Regions from separate parts of the Blautia liquoris genome, predicted to be linked through region 2. Evidence: predicted binding sites of a transcription regulator. Region 2 holds the regulator's gene; each other region holds the start of a gene.

Region 1 (3,198 bases), 980 kb from region 2:
GTGACAGTGGTGTAACGCCGAAGGAATTACCCACATCGAGTGTATATCCTTTATTCAATGTATATGACAATGCAGATGAAGATGAAGTGACATATGATACATTGAAAAAATATCTGAATGGAGAAATCACAGAGGATGATGTGGATTTTTCGACACATAAATTATTGAAAAATGATATGGAAGCAATTAAAATATTGAAAAAAGAGCCTTTTGATGATTACAGCCAAAAATATTGGGATGTAGATAATGAAATTGCACCGACCAATCTTTCAAGGTTAATTTCCATCATGATTGGTGTACGCCCCTCCGTAGAAGAAGGGTATGAGGAAGTTTACAGCGAATATTACGCGCAAACGGAATCTATGGAATCCTATTGGGCAAACTTAAAGAAGATGGAAGATGAAACATTTGCAAAGATTATTATGGGTCAGGCTTCTCTTGACAGTTTCGACGAATTTGTATCCAATTGGAAGAGTCAGGGAGGAGACAAGATTTTGGATGAAATCAAAGCAGAAGCCAGCAAATAAGAAGATTATCTGGTGACAGAACAGGCAGCCAGAACAGGTTAGTAATTAATGAACCTGTTCTGGCTGTCTCTCTTTTTAATGAAAGCAACCCGATTAATTTAATCTGCTGATAATGCTGCCATGGTAATATAGTTATACGGCTGATTAAAATGCGGAAGGAAGAAAATATCCAGCAATTTTAATTTATCAATGGTAACCTGTTCCTGGATCGCAAGTGAGAACATATGAATTGCCATTGAAACATCATACTCAGAACATAACTGTGCACCAAGGACGATTCTCGTCTTCTTGTCGTACACAATCCGAATCTTTACTTTATAATTACCGTTCTCAATAAAGAGAGCTTTCTGATAATCTTCAAAGTCAGTTGCCGCTGCATCATATCCATTCTTGCAGGCTTTCGTAAGGGTCATACCCGTTGAAATCATATGCAGTCCCCAGATACTGATCGCGTTTGAACCCTGCACACCTACAGTCTCAAGTTTTGTCCCGCATGCGTTATGAGCAGCTATGATACCCGAACGCACCGCATTGGTGGCCAATGCAATATAATTCGTATCCTGAATAGCATTATCGTATACCGTTGCACAATCGCCAACTGCATATACATCTTTCACACTGGTTTCCTGAGAACGATTCACCAGATATGCACCGTTGCGGAACAACTCCAGGCGTTCTTTTCCAATTTCGTTATTAGGGCAGAACCCAATTGCAAGAACTACCATATCTGTATCATATTCACATTTGTCAGTGATAACTTTTCTTACCTTCTTATCACCTGTTAGTTTTTTTACTGTTTCACCGAAGGCAAGATGCACGCCGTTGTCTTTTAATCTGGCTGCCATTCTGTCTGTGAATTCCGGATCAAAATAACCACCCAGGCAGGTATCTGCACAATCAATTAAGGTTACCTCACGTCCGTTTCGCTTAAATGCCTCGGCAAGTTCTACACCAATATATCCCGCACCAATTACAGTTACATGTCTGATGGAATCATCCTTCAACTTGTCAATTACTTCCTGGGCATGCTGAAATAATTTTACTAACTGTACATTCTCAAGATGAATTCCCTCAATTTGCGGAACAACAGGAAGAGAGCCGGTTGCCAGAATCAGTTTGTCATAAGGCTGTTCATATTTTTCACCGCTTTTATCTGTGGCATATATAATCTTTTGATCAAAATCTACATGGTCTACTTCTGTTTCCATATAGACCTTTGCACCCTTTTCTTCCAAAGTTTTTTTGTCCGAGTAGAAAAGCCCATCTGAAGATGAAATTTGTTTGCCGATCCAAAGTGCCATACCACAACCAAGGAAACTAATATTTGAATTCTGGTCAAATGCAATTACTTCTTTGTCGGGATACTGGTCCAAAATCGTATTCAGCGCTGCTGTTCCGGCATGATTAGCCCCAATAACTACAACCTTTTCCATTTAGATACCTCCTGAGATTCTATACTATTTTAGTAGTGATTTGTGAATATTATAACATACTTTTTTCTAATTTTCAATAGTTTTTTATATTTTAATTGACATTATATGACCATTTTTCCAAGAAAACGTCAAGAAAATCAATTATACTATCTTTAAACTGGATGCAGATGGAAATGATACCATTCAAGTAAATATCGGGGATACCATTACGGTTGTATTCACATTGGAACAGACCGAAGGTGACGATACCACGATGTATGCTATGCAAAATGAGATTCAGTATGATACAGAATTCTTTGAACTAGTGCCGGATAGCCTTAATCTGGAAGACGGAATAAGGAGTAGTGAAGTTGGGATGCGTGACAATAAACAGCGGATTTATATGAACTATCTGTCCTCATCCGGCGGGAAAGAGTGGGAGAAGAAGGTAAAAGTAGGAAGTTTTCAGTTAAAAGTGATTGGAGAAGAAGGAACCTCGACGATTACGAATGAAGATTATCTCGTCTCCACAGCGGATGGAAAAGATCACTTTCAGTCTAATACAGAGGAGCTGCGCGTTGTCATCTCTACGGAATGCAGGGTGCAATTTATGTCAAATGGTGGCACTGAAGTTCCGGAGCAGACCGTTGTGTACGGTGAAATGATACAGGAACCTGAGCAGCCAACACGCGAAGGATATGAATTCAAGGGTTGGTATCATGACATAGATACCACCAGAAAATGGAATTTTAACATAAATTAGCAAGAATTCCCCTTCCTCTTCAGGGGGCGGGATGAATTGCCATAATGTCCAAATCTTTGGAAAAGATTATATACAGCGACCAGTATAGGGATCGTTGCTTTTTGCACTGTATCCTCCAAAACTTTTTCTAAAACATGGAGAGAACACTTGTTCTTATGACAAAAATGTGTTATGCTATCATCAGTCGATAAGAGAAAAGAGATGATCAATGTGAATAAATTGGACAATAATGCACATTCAGTATTCCTCCTGTATTACCATCTGATTATGGTCGTAAAATACAGGAGAAAAGTGATTGATGATGATAGTTCTAAAAGGGCGGAGGAGATTTTTTCTTATATTGCACCCAAGTATGGAATTACCTTGGAAGAATGGAATCATGACAGAGATCATGTTCATGTGATGTTCCGGGCTCAGCCGAAAAGCGAACTCAGCAAATTTATCAATGCCTATAAGAGTGCAAGCAGTCGGTTAATTAAGAAAGAATATCCACAGA
Region 2 (3,198 bases):
ATGAGGGCCTTTTTTTCACTGTATGAATGATAATTTCCTTCAAAGCTTAACACTTTTCCACCGTCAATTTCTATTACCTTTGTCACAACACGATCGAGAAAATAGCGGTCATGTGAGACAATCAGCACTGCTCCTGGATAATTGATCAGATAAGTTTCAAGCCAGTTGATCGAGGCCATGTCAAGATGATTCGTTGGCTCATCCAGTAGAATGATATCCGGTTTTGTGATCAATAGTTTTCCAAGAGCAACCCTGGTTTTCTGACCGCCGGAAAGTGTGGATACCAGCTTTGTAAATTCCGATTCTTCGAATCCCAGACCTTTTAAAACACCGGTTACTTCACTTCGATAGGCGTAACCATTGTGCATTTCAAAAGACTGATTTAGACGGGTATAATCTGCCATCAGTTTCTCCAGCTTCCTTTGTGAAGCATTCTTCATCTGCGTCTCAAGAGAGCGGATCTTAGCTTCCATCTCGATGAGGTTTTGCCTGGCACTCAATACCTCTTCGTAGATGGAGCGGGCACCCTTGATATCCTGATGCTGAGAAAGGTATCCGATTGATGTGTCTTTTGCCAGTACGACCTCACCTTCATCGGCTGACATATCGCGCATGATAATCTTTAACATGGTTGACTTGCCGGCTCCATTAATTCCAATCAATGCAGCCTTCTCATGGGCCTCTATATGAAAAGAGGCATTCTTTAATACCTCAGTAGTTCCAAAACTTTTGCTTATATTTTGACATGATAAAATCATTTGAAAATCTCCTTAGTATCCTTTGTACCTGCATATAGTTCTCTGCCAAGAGTCATCAGACTGCTTATAAGTATAACTCATAACTGAGCACTTAGGCAAGGATATTGCCATTTTCCTTTGACAAAGTTATACCATACCACTATAATTAATAATAGCAATTTATGGATGAACTCGGCTATGACAGGCTGATTATAGAAGTTTTATGGAGTTTTTGAGAATATATCCATTTGGAGGGAAAATAGTTGGATGAGAAATTGATTTCAAAAGCTGTGATTCGAAGGCTTCCGCGATATTACCGTTATCTGGGGGACTTACTGGATGATGGGGTAGAACGGATATCTTCGGGTGAACTCAGCAATCGGATGAAGGTAACTGCTTCACAGATCAGACAGGATCTGAATAATTTTGGCGGTTTTGGCCAGCAGGGGTACGGATACAATGTAAGATATTTATATGCTGAAATTGGTAAGATTCTCGGTTTAAATCATACACATAATATGATTATTGTGGGAGCAGGTAATCTGGGACAGGCACTTGCTAATTATAAGTCTTTTGAGAACAGTGGATTTAAAACAGTGGCGTTGTTTGATGTGAATCCGGCCGTCAAAGGCAAAAAGGTTCGAGATATTGAGATTCATATGATGAATGAACTTTCAGAATTTATTCCGGATCATCATGTTGAAATAGCTGCACTGACGCTGCCGAAATCAGAGGCAGTTTCGGTTGCTGAGAAACTGGTTGACTATGGTGTGAAGGCGATTTGGAATTTTGCCCATACAGATCTCAATCTGCTTTTGCCGGAGGATGTTGTAGTTGAAAATGTTCATCTTGCCGAAAGCTTAATGAGATTGTCATATAATCTCACGACCAAAAAGGATTCTAAGGTAGAAGAGAAGTAGGACAAACCTGCATTCGGTACCATACGGACGGTAAAAGGAGAGAGGTATGAAGAAGATAGTAACTGGAGAACAGATGAAAAAGTTGGATCAGTATACGATAAATTCCATGAAGGTACCTTCTTCTGTCCTTATGGAACGAGCGGGCCTTGCGGTTTCTGAGGCGGTTACGTGCAAAAGGTTTTCTGCTGATCGTATTCTGGTTGTCTGTGGGTGCGGAAATAATGGCGGTGATGGCGTTTGTGCTGCCCGGATTCTTCATCTGAAAGGATACAAGGTATCAGTCTTTGTAGCCGGGGATCCCAAAAAATTTAGCGAGGGGATGAGGGAACAGGTAGAAATTGCCAGAAATTATCGGATTAATTTTGTCAAAAATCCTGACTACGCGGAATATACTGTTATCGTGGATGCTGTGTTCGGTGTAGGTCTTTCACGTCCGGTCACAGGGCGGATGAGAGTGATCCTGGGTCAGATCAATGAAAGCCATGTGCCGGTCGTGGCTGTTGATATTCCCTCCGGCCTGAACAGCGATACCGGCACAGTTATGGGTATCGCTGTTCAGGCAGATGTAACAGTGACGATGGCTTATGCAAAGCCGGGGTTATTTCTTCGAGATGGACAAACCCATAGTGGCCATGTGATGGTTGCTGATATCGGTATCTATGATACAAGGCTAAAAAATCAGGATGAAGATAATTTCTGCTTTTTTCGAACAGATAAAGAGGATCTTGGCAGTCTTTTTATAAGACAGGAAAATGGTAATAAGGGAACTTTTGGCAAAGTATTATTAATTGCAGGATCAAAAAATATGGCGGGAGCAGCGCTTCTTTCAGGTGAAGCCTGCATGAGGGCCGGAGCCGGGATGCTTAAATTTTATACGACAAATGAGATCAGGGAGAGTATCTTGTCTAATCTTCCGGAAGCAATGCTGTCTGTTTTTGACACAAAAGAGCCGCTGAGTGAACAGCTGGAAAAGGATATGGAGTGGGCGGACGTAATTGGGATTGGTCCGGGGATATCTACAGAACCATATGCCGGACAGATTCTGGAATATGTATTGAAAAATAAGGGAAATAAACCATGTGTGATAGATGCTGATGCTTTAAATCTGCTCAGCCTACATATGAGCCTGCTTAAATCTGCGGCTCCCCCGTGTATTGTTACCCCTCACATAGGAGAATTTTCCAGACTTACGGGGATGTCTGTATCAGAGCTGTGCTCGGATATTCCAAAAGCAGTTCGGGAATTTGTTCAGGAGTATGGTGTCGTCTGCGTTTGTAAGGATGCAAGGACACTTACTATACTTCCGAATGGATGTGCTTATATTAATACTTCCGGGAATTCAGCACTGGCAACAGCAGGAAGCGGAGATGTACTGACAGGAATAATATTGGGCATTCTCGCGGGCAGTGACAATCATGCAGATATTCGTGTTATTCCACTGGCGGTTTATCTCCATGGAATATTGGGAGAAGCAGCATCGTTTAGACGTTCAAAGGCGGGAGTTATTGCTTCGGATCTGATCGAAGAGCTTACGATACAAA
Region 3 (3,198 bases), 190 kb from region 2:
AGCCTTCACATCCATTTATTGTCAAATCTTTACCAGAATAAACATAATCTGTTACTTTAATTTACCAATGTGCGAATCCCCGCACGGTTCAAAATTTCAGTACTGTTCTTCCATGTGTTCATTGCATACAGATGGATTCCATCGACACCGATCGCCATATATTCATGAAGCTGGTTTACAGTGTAATTAATTCCTTCTTCCCGAAAGGCCTCTTTTACTTCCGGAAGTGGATTTCCATCTGGATCTTTATCAAACCAGTGATGTGAGATGATCTCCGCAAGTTTTCTCGGTATTGCTGATCCGTTGCGGGATAGACACATATTGATAACAGAATCTTTATTCACTACAGGCATCACACCTACATCGACCGGAAGTGTAATTCCCGCCTTTCGAATCGTATCAAACCAGTACTTAAATTGTTCCATATCATAAGTGAGCTGTGTCATGATATAGTCAGCTCCTTCATCTTGTTTCTGTTTTAAATGTGCAATATCGGCCTCAAGTGTTCCGCATGTGATATGTCCTTCCGGAGATCCCGATACCGCAATCTCGAATTGATCGCCAAATTCTTTTCTCACATATGCGAGTAAATCTGTCGCATATGCAAAATCTCCATTCGTTCCCGTCCATCCATAAGGGAGATCCCCTCGAAGAGCCAGCATATGATTAATACCATTGTCCAGATAATTCTGGAGCTGCTCTTTCACACCTTCTTTTGTGTTTCCCACACATGTAAAGTGAGTGACAGGAATTGTATCATTATCAGCCTCTTTAATTTTCTTACAGACTTCCAGGTTTCTTCCCACATTGCTTCCACCTGCCCCATAGGTACACGAAATATAGTCAGGTTTGAATTCATAGAGGTGTTCCAGGGTCTTGCCAAGCTTAACCATGGCCTCATCTGTCTTCGGCGGAAATACTTCAAAAGAGAACATCGTCCTCTTCTTCATAATATCCGTAAGCTTCATAGTTACTTTACCTCCGCTTCCATTTATTGATAGTTACTATGTAAAACTTATTATCATAAGTATTTACCTGTTTTAATCGCATTGCAGTTTTACAATACTGTTTGCCAAGTCGACCATGAGAATCTTTCCCTGAAGTCTCATCTCGTCACCCAGAATATCCCTAATTCGCACAAAATCTCCATCGACATCGATTCTGGACACGTTTTTACAGATTGCTGTTGTATCATCATTATCCTTATATACTGTAGCAAGGCACATACTATACAGACCTCCTTTATCTTTTCACCAGTGTCAGTGCAAGGCTCAGTCGTTTATTTCCTTCATTGAAATTCTCTACCGCCTCTGAAATCTTCTTAGCAGCATCACCCATTCCCTGCTCTTTCAGCTGATGAGCCATCTCTTCAAGTTCCTCGGCATGATGCTCATTATGTGAAAGCATAAACTGAAGCAAAGCAATGTTCTCCTCTTTTTTTGTACGAGATGGGTGTTCCTTGTCTTGTCCTCCGTGAGCAATCGGATTCCCATTCTCATCATTTAATATATGCATAAAAGGCTCCCTTTCTATCTCCAGGCTGCCGCCCGGCAGAATTTTTCAAGTTATATTGTTAATATTATAACCCTTCCATTGCGTGAAATCAATAGGGGATCGAAAAGTATCCGTGACTTTTCATGTTCTTTTCAGGGTACAATGTTAAATTTTATACAATGTATCCAATATAATTATTTGTCTATTTTTTAACATGTACTATTTTTGTACACTATTCATATGTTCGTTTAGCACCGACCGGAGCGGAGCGAAGATACGTGAGCACAAAGTGCGAAGTAATCCGTGTATCATAGGGGGTCAAATTACTTTTGACTCCAACATCATGTTATTGCCAGAGACAAAGGATTATGTGTTTCATGTTTGCATGTAAAAGCATACCTTTAAGATCTCCAAACAGGATATCTTCATATACTACAAGCTCTTAACAATTATGTATTACTTTTTTAACAAATTATTTCATTGTTTGTTTACATTTCTGTGTTAGGATATAAAAATATGGAGTAATCTGCATGTATTATACCATATTAAAAAGCAGAAAACATTCAGGAGGTGTATACGATGTCATCGGAAGCATCAGACTTTATATTAAATGATAATCATACCATGCCGAAAACTGGTCTTGGGGTCTACAAAATTCAAAAGGATGACGATGCGATGCGGGCGGTTACTGCTGCTGTAGAGGCAGGTTACCGTTTAATTGACACGGCCTCAGTATATAAGAATGAAGAAATCATAGGCAGGGCAATTAATAACTGCGGTCTGCCCAGGCAAGATTTATTTATAACATCAAAGGTTTGGAATACGGCCCAGAGGATGGGCGATATAGAAGGTGCTTTTCGTCGCTCACTTGACAGGATGAAAATCAACTATTTCGATCTCTATATGATTCACTGGCCGGTTCCCGGCTGTTATACTGAAACCTGGAAAGCACTTGAGAAACTTCGGCAGTCCGGTGACATAAAATCCATCGGTGTCAGTAACTTTGGAATCCATCATCTCGAACATCTGTTCGAAAGCACAGGGGTTATACCCGCTGTCAATCAGATTGAATATCATCCTCTCTGGAGCAGAAAAGAATTAGTAAAATACTGTCAAAGCAGGGGAATTGTGGTCCAGGCATACGCCCCACTGGCAAGAGGTGCCTATTCAGACAACAAGCTTCTAAAACAGATTGGTGCTAAATACAACAAAAGCGCTGTTCAGGTAGGCTTGCATTGGCTGATTCAACAAGACATTGGCATTTTGCCAAAATCAGTTCACGAAGATCGTATCCGAGATAATATTGATATTTATGATTTTGAACTGACAGAAAGTGAGATGACAGCCATAGATGCACTGGATGAACATCTGAGAACCGCCAGCATTCCAAGTGATATGATCGGAACGGATGTAGAATAAAAGACTCCCCCATAAGCAGCATCTACCTCACTGCCAGTGGGGGAATTTTATCATTCATAGGATCTAAGGAAATGATTATTTCTCCCAGAGATCGGCTTCAATTTCCATTTTTTTATCCCGCAGCATCAGATCATTCACTGCCTCTGCTGCAGGTTTATTGTTGAAGAGTACTTCATTTACTGCCAATGTAATTGGCATATCGATCTTATACTTCTCGGATAATTCAAGTCCCGCCTTTGCGGAGTAAACTCCCTCGACAATCATTGAGACTTCATCCATTGCCTG
Region 4 (3,198 bases), 1.1 Mb from region 2:
GAAGGTGTTTGCGTTACCTGTGAAACATGTCCACATTATTTGTATTTTAATACAGATGAGTTGGATGCTATCGGGCAGGTAACAAAATGTTCACCACCAATCCGCGATAAAGAGAATCAGAAGGAACTGTGGAAAAAGGTGCTGCACGGAGAAGTGGATTTTGTTGTTTCCGATCATTCTCCTTGTACGCCAGATTTAAAAGAAAGTGAAAATGCTTTTGAGGCTTGGGGTGGAATTTCAGCGGTTCAAAATAGTGTGGATGTTTTCTATGATGAAGCAGTTCAAAAAAGAGGGATGCCGCTAACGCAATTTGCGGATCTTATTGCAGCAAATCCGGCTGACTTATATAAGCTCAATCAAAAAGGAAGAATTAGTATTGGTAAGGACGGAGATTTCGTGTTAATTAAACCGGATGCTCCGTATACTCTGAAGGCAGAGGATCTGGAATATCGTAATAAGATCAGTGCCTATGTAGGACGCAAGATCGGTGCTCAGGTGGTTCAAACGATTTTGAGGGGTAAGGTTATTTATAATAAGGACAGCGGCGTAACGAAAGAATTCTCCGGTAACTACATAAAAGTAAAATAACATAGACGATAAGTCTGAAATGGCTGGCAGCGGATGAATATAGTGTGAATGAAGGGACGGATTGTTTTTGGGCACTCCGTTCCTTCATTCGATGAGAAAGATAAAAGTAAATATTCTATTATTTTAAAGCCTTTTTTTGATGAAACAAAGGGTTGATTCCAAAAGCCGCACGGTATCAGGATGATCTGGTTGACGGTCAAAATCATGGATTATTCCTGATACTACAAAACGTTTCGGCTGATACTTTTTACACAGCTCAAGGAATTCTGCATAAGGCACATCTGGATCACTGGTACTATGAGCACAAAATAACGGGCAAGGCAGCTGCTGATATGCTCTTAAAGAATACTGCAGAAAGAAATCTTTTTCTCTGCCTTGATAAAAAAGGGATCGCCATAGTCCCGTTTGCCGAGCATATACATAAGCACTGTAATGAGTATCCAGACTGCCTGATCCATGTATTTCGGATGGCAGGGATTTGAGACAGGATTTATCGACAGGCGGGAATGAGCAGTAATATGATGTGGGACTGTCAAACCAGCCGTCACTTACAAAACCATACCCATAATAGGAGATAATCCCATTTGGCGGGTTCAGTAGTCTGTTTCCAGATGCAGCTATGAGGCACAGATAAGCTCCGGCAGAACGCCCCCATAGAAAATAGGGGAGCCTTTCTTTCGTATATGCCTGTGGCCTCTTTATGTAATCGTTTACGGAGTCGATAACATCCTCAAGAATCATGGAAATCCTGGCGGCAGGAGCAAGAGGATAATCAAAGGCGATAATGGTATATCCAGCTTTTGTAAGGATCTGCAGATGAGGCTGTGGCAAGTCATCTCTGCTGCCATATAACAGACCACCACCATGAAAATATAGAATACAGGCAGTTTGTCTTATTTTTGGATCACAGTAGATGGTGGCATGTTTTAAATAAGGGGTTTCACTTAACAAAAGCTTATATTGTTCCAGCATAATGGCTCTCCTTTAAAATTATAAACTTATTATAACACAAATAATAGTGTTAAATATTAAACAAAGGTGAATAAAAGAGATAAAAAATATCTATTCTTTTATCTCTTCTGTTAGTTGAAAAAGCACTTGAAAAAGGGGGATAATCAGGGTATATAAACTTGTTAACACTGCACAATATGGTAAAAAAAGAAAGGATAAGTTATGAGTTATTTAAATGGACAAACAGGTTACAGAGAAGATTTACTGGATACACGTTCTATCGTAAAAAAGGAAAATTATGTTTTGATTGAGCCTGATGGAATTGTCAAAAATGCTATTCCCGGATACGAGAATTGTGATGTAACAATTCTCGGTTCACCGGAACTGGGTGCTTCTTTTGCAGATTATTTGATTACCGTAAATAAAGGCGGTATGAATTCTGGTTTTGGCGGAGCGGGTCTGGAATCTTTTCTCTATGTTTTGGAAGGAGAAGTTACTGTCAAAAATGCGGATAAGGAGGCAGTACTGACAGGTGGAGGATATATTTATTCTTCTGCGGGCAATCTGGTATCTTTTGTGAACACTGGTAATGAACCTGCTAAGATTTTCGGATATAAGCGCAGGTATGAGGAGATAGAAGGGTTCTGCGCTCATACGGTTGTTGGAAATGCCAAAGACCTTCCATGGGTTCCATACGAAGGAATGGAAAATTGTTATGTGAAAGATTTTCTTCCGGCAGCCGGAGATTTTGGATTCGATATGAATTTCCATATTCTAAAATTCCATCCGGGTGCATCGCACGGATATATTGAGACCCACGTACAGGAGCATGGAGCCCTGATTCTGACTGGCAAAGCTATGTACAGATTAGATCAGGACTGGGTTCCGGTAAAGAAAGGAGATTACATCTTTATGGATGCGTATTGTCCTCAGGCTTGTTACGGTGTGGGTAAAGATGAGGATCTGACCTATCTCTATTCCAAAGATTGTAACAGAGATGTTAAATTATAAAACTATATTGGAGGAGAATTAATAAATGAAACTTTCAAGAGCAGAGCTGAAAAGTCTGATGAAAAACAAACTGATGAGAGCCGGCCTTAAAGAGGAACATGCAGAAATTACAGCCGAAATTCTGACATGGTCAGATGAACGGGGATACCATTCCCACGGAGCTGTTCGGGTGGAGTACTACAGTGAAAGAATCTCAAAAGGAGGTATTACGATAGAGCCAAATTTCCAATTCAAAGAAACAGGTCCCTGTTCAGCAATCTTTGAAGGAGACAATGGCAGTGGGTATGTTGCTGCCAAGTTAGCTATGGATAAAGCAATCGAAATGGCTAAGAAGAACGGAATTGCAGTTGTAGGAATACGCAATATCTCCCACAGTGGGTCGATTGGTTATTATACCGAAATGGCGGCGAAAAAGAATCTTGCTGCAATTTCTTTTTGTCAGTCAGACCCGATGGCTGTACCTGTAGGCGGATCAGAGCCCTATTACGGTACCAACCCGATTTCTTTTGCAGCCCCTACTGCAGATGGCAGGACCGTTGTCTTTGATATGGCCACAACCGTTCAGGCGTGGGGCAAGATTCTGGATAAGCGCTCCCGGGGTGAGTCTATCCCGAATACGTGGGCAGTAGATGCTAAAGGGAATCCGGT

Evidence for each region. The regulator Rex, encoded in region 2, represses fermentation and respiration genes when NADH is low (regulators of the CRP and FNR family bind a similar motif). The targets are predictions, from matches to a motif close to ATTGTTAANTANTTAACAAT.
Region 1: nox (H2O-forming NADH oxidase) is a predicted target of Rex. The motif match lies at 2,000-2,019, and genes of this name have one in related genera.
Region 3: INP51_RS05930 (cobalt transporter) is a predicted target of Rex. The motif match lies at 1,692-1,711, and genes of this name have one in related genera.
Region 4: allE ((S)-ureidoglycine aminohydrolase) is a predicted target of Rex. The motif match lies at 1,606-1,625, and genes of this name have one in related genera.

What each region holds. Positions count from the first base shown of each region.
Region 1 covers NZ_CP063304.1:2,479,427-2,482,624, reverse strand. Annotated here, with positions in the region: gene INP51_RS11280 (extracellular solute-binding protein) at 1-527, shown strand, start outside; gene nox (H2O-forming NADH oxidase) at 626-1,960, opposite strand; gene INP51_RS11270 (InlB B-repeat-containing protein) at 2,097-2,702, shown strand; gene tnpA (IS200/IS605 family transposase) at 2,904-3,198, shown strand, end outside.
Region 2 covers NZ_CP063304.1:1,498,151-1,501,348, forward strand. Annotated here, with positions in the region: gene abc-f (ribosomal protection-like ABC-F family protein) at 1-758, opposite strand, end outside; gene INP51_RS06830 (redox-sensing transcriptional repressor Rex) at 1,001-1,657, shown strand; gene INP51_RS06835 (NAD(P)H-hydrate dehydratase) at 1,704-3,198, shown strand, end outside.
Region 3 covers NZ_CP063304.1:1,309,931-1,313,128, reverse strand. Annotated here, with positions in the region: gene INP51_RS05940 (methylenetetrahydrofolate reductase) at 57-968, opposite strand; gene INP51_RS05935 (CooT family nickel-binding protein) at 1,041-1,226, opposite strand; gene INP51_RS05930 (cobalt transporter) at 1,243-1,515, opposite strand; gene INP51_RS05925 (aldo/keto reductase) at 2,074-2,913, shown strand; gene INP51_RS05920 (NAD(P)H-dependent glycerol-3-phosphate dehydrogenase) at 2,989-3,198, opposite strand, start outside.
Region 4 covers NZ_CP063304.1:362,618-365,815, forward strand. Annotated here, with positions in the region: gene allB (allantoinase AllB) at 1-588, shown strand, start outside; gene INP51_RS01725 (alpha/beta hydrolase) at 712-1,560, opposite strand; gene allE ((S)-ureidoglycine aminohydrolase) at 1,762-2,550, shown strand; gene allD (ureidoglycolate dehydrogenase) at 2,576-3,198, shown strand, end outside.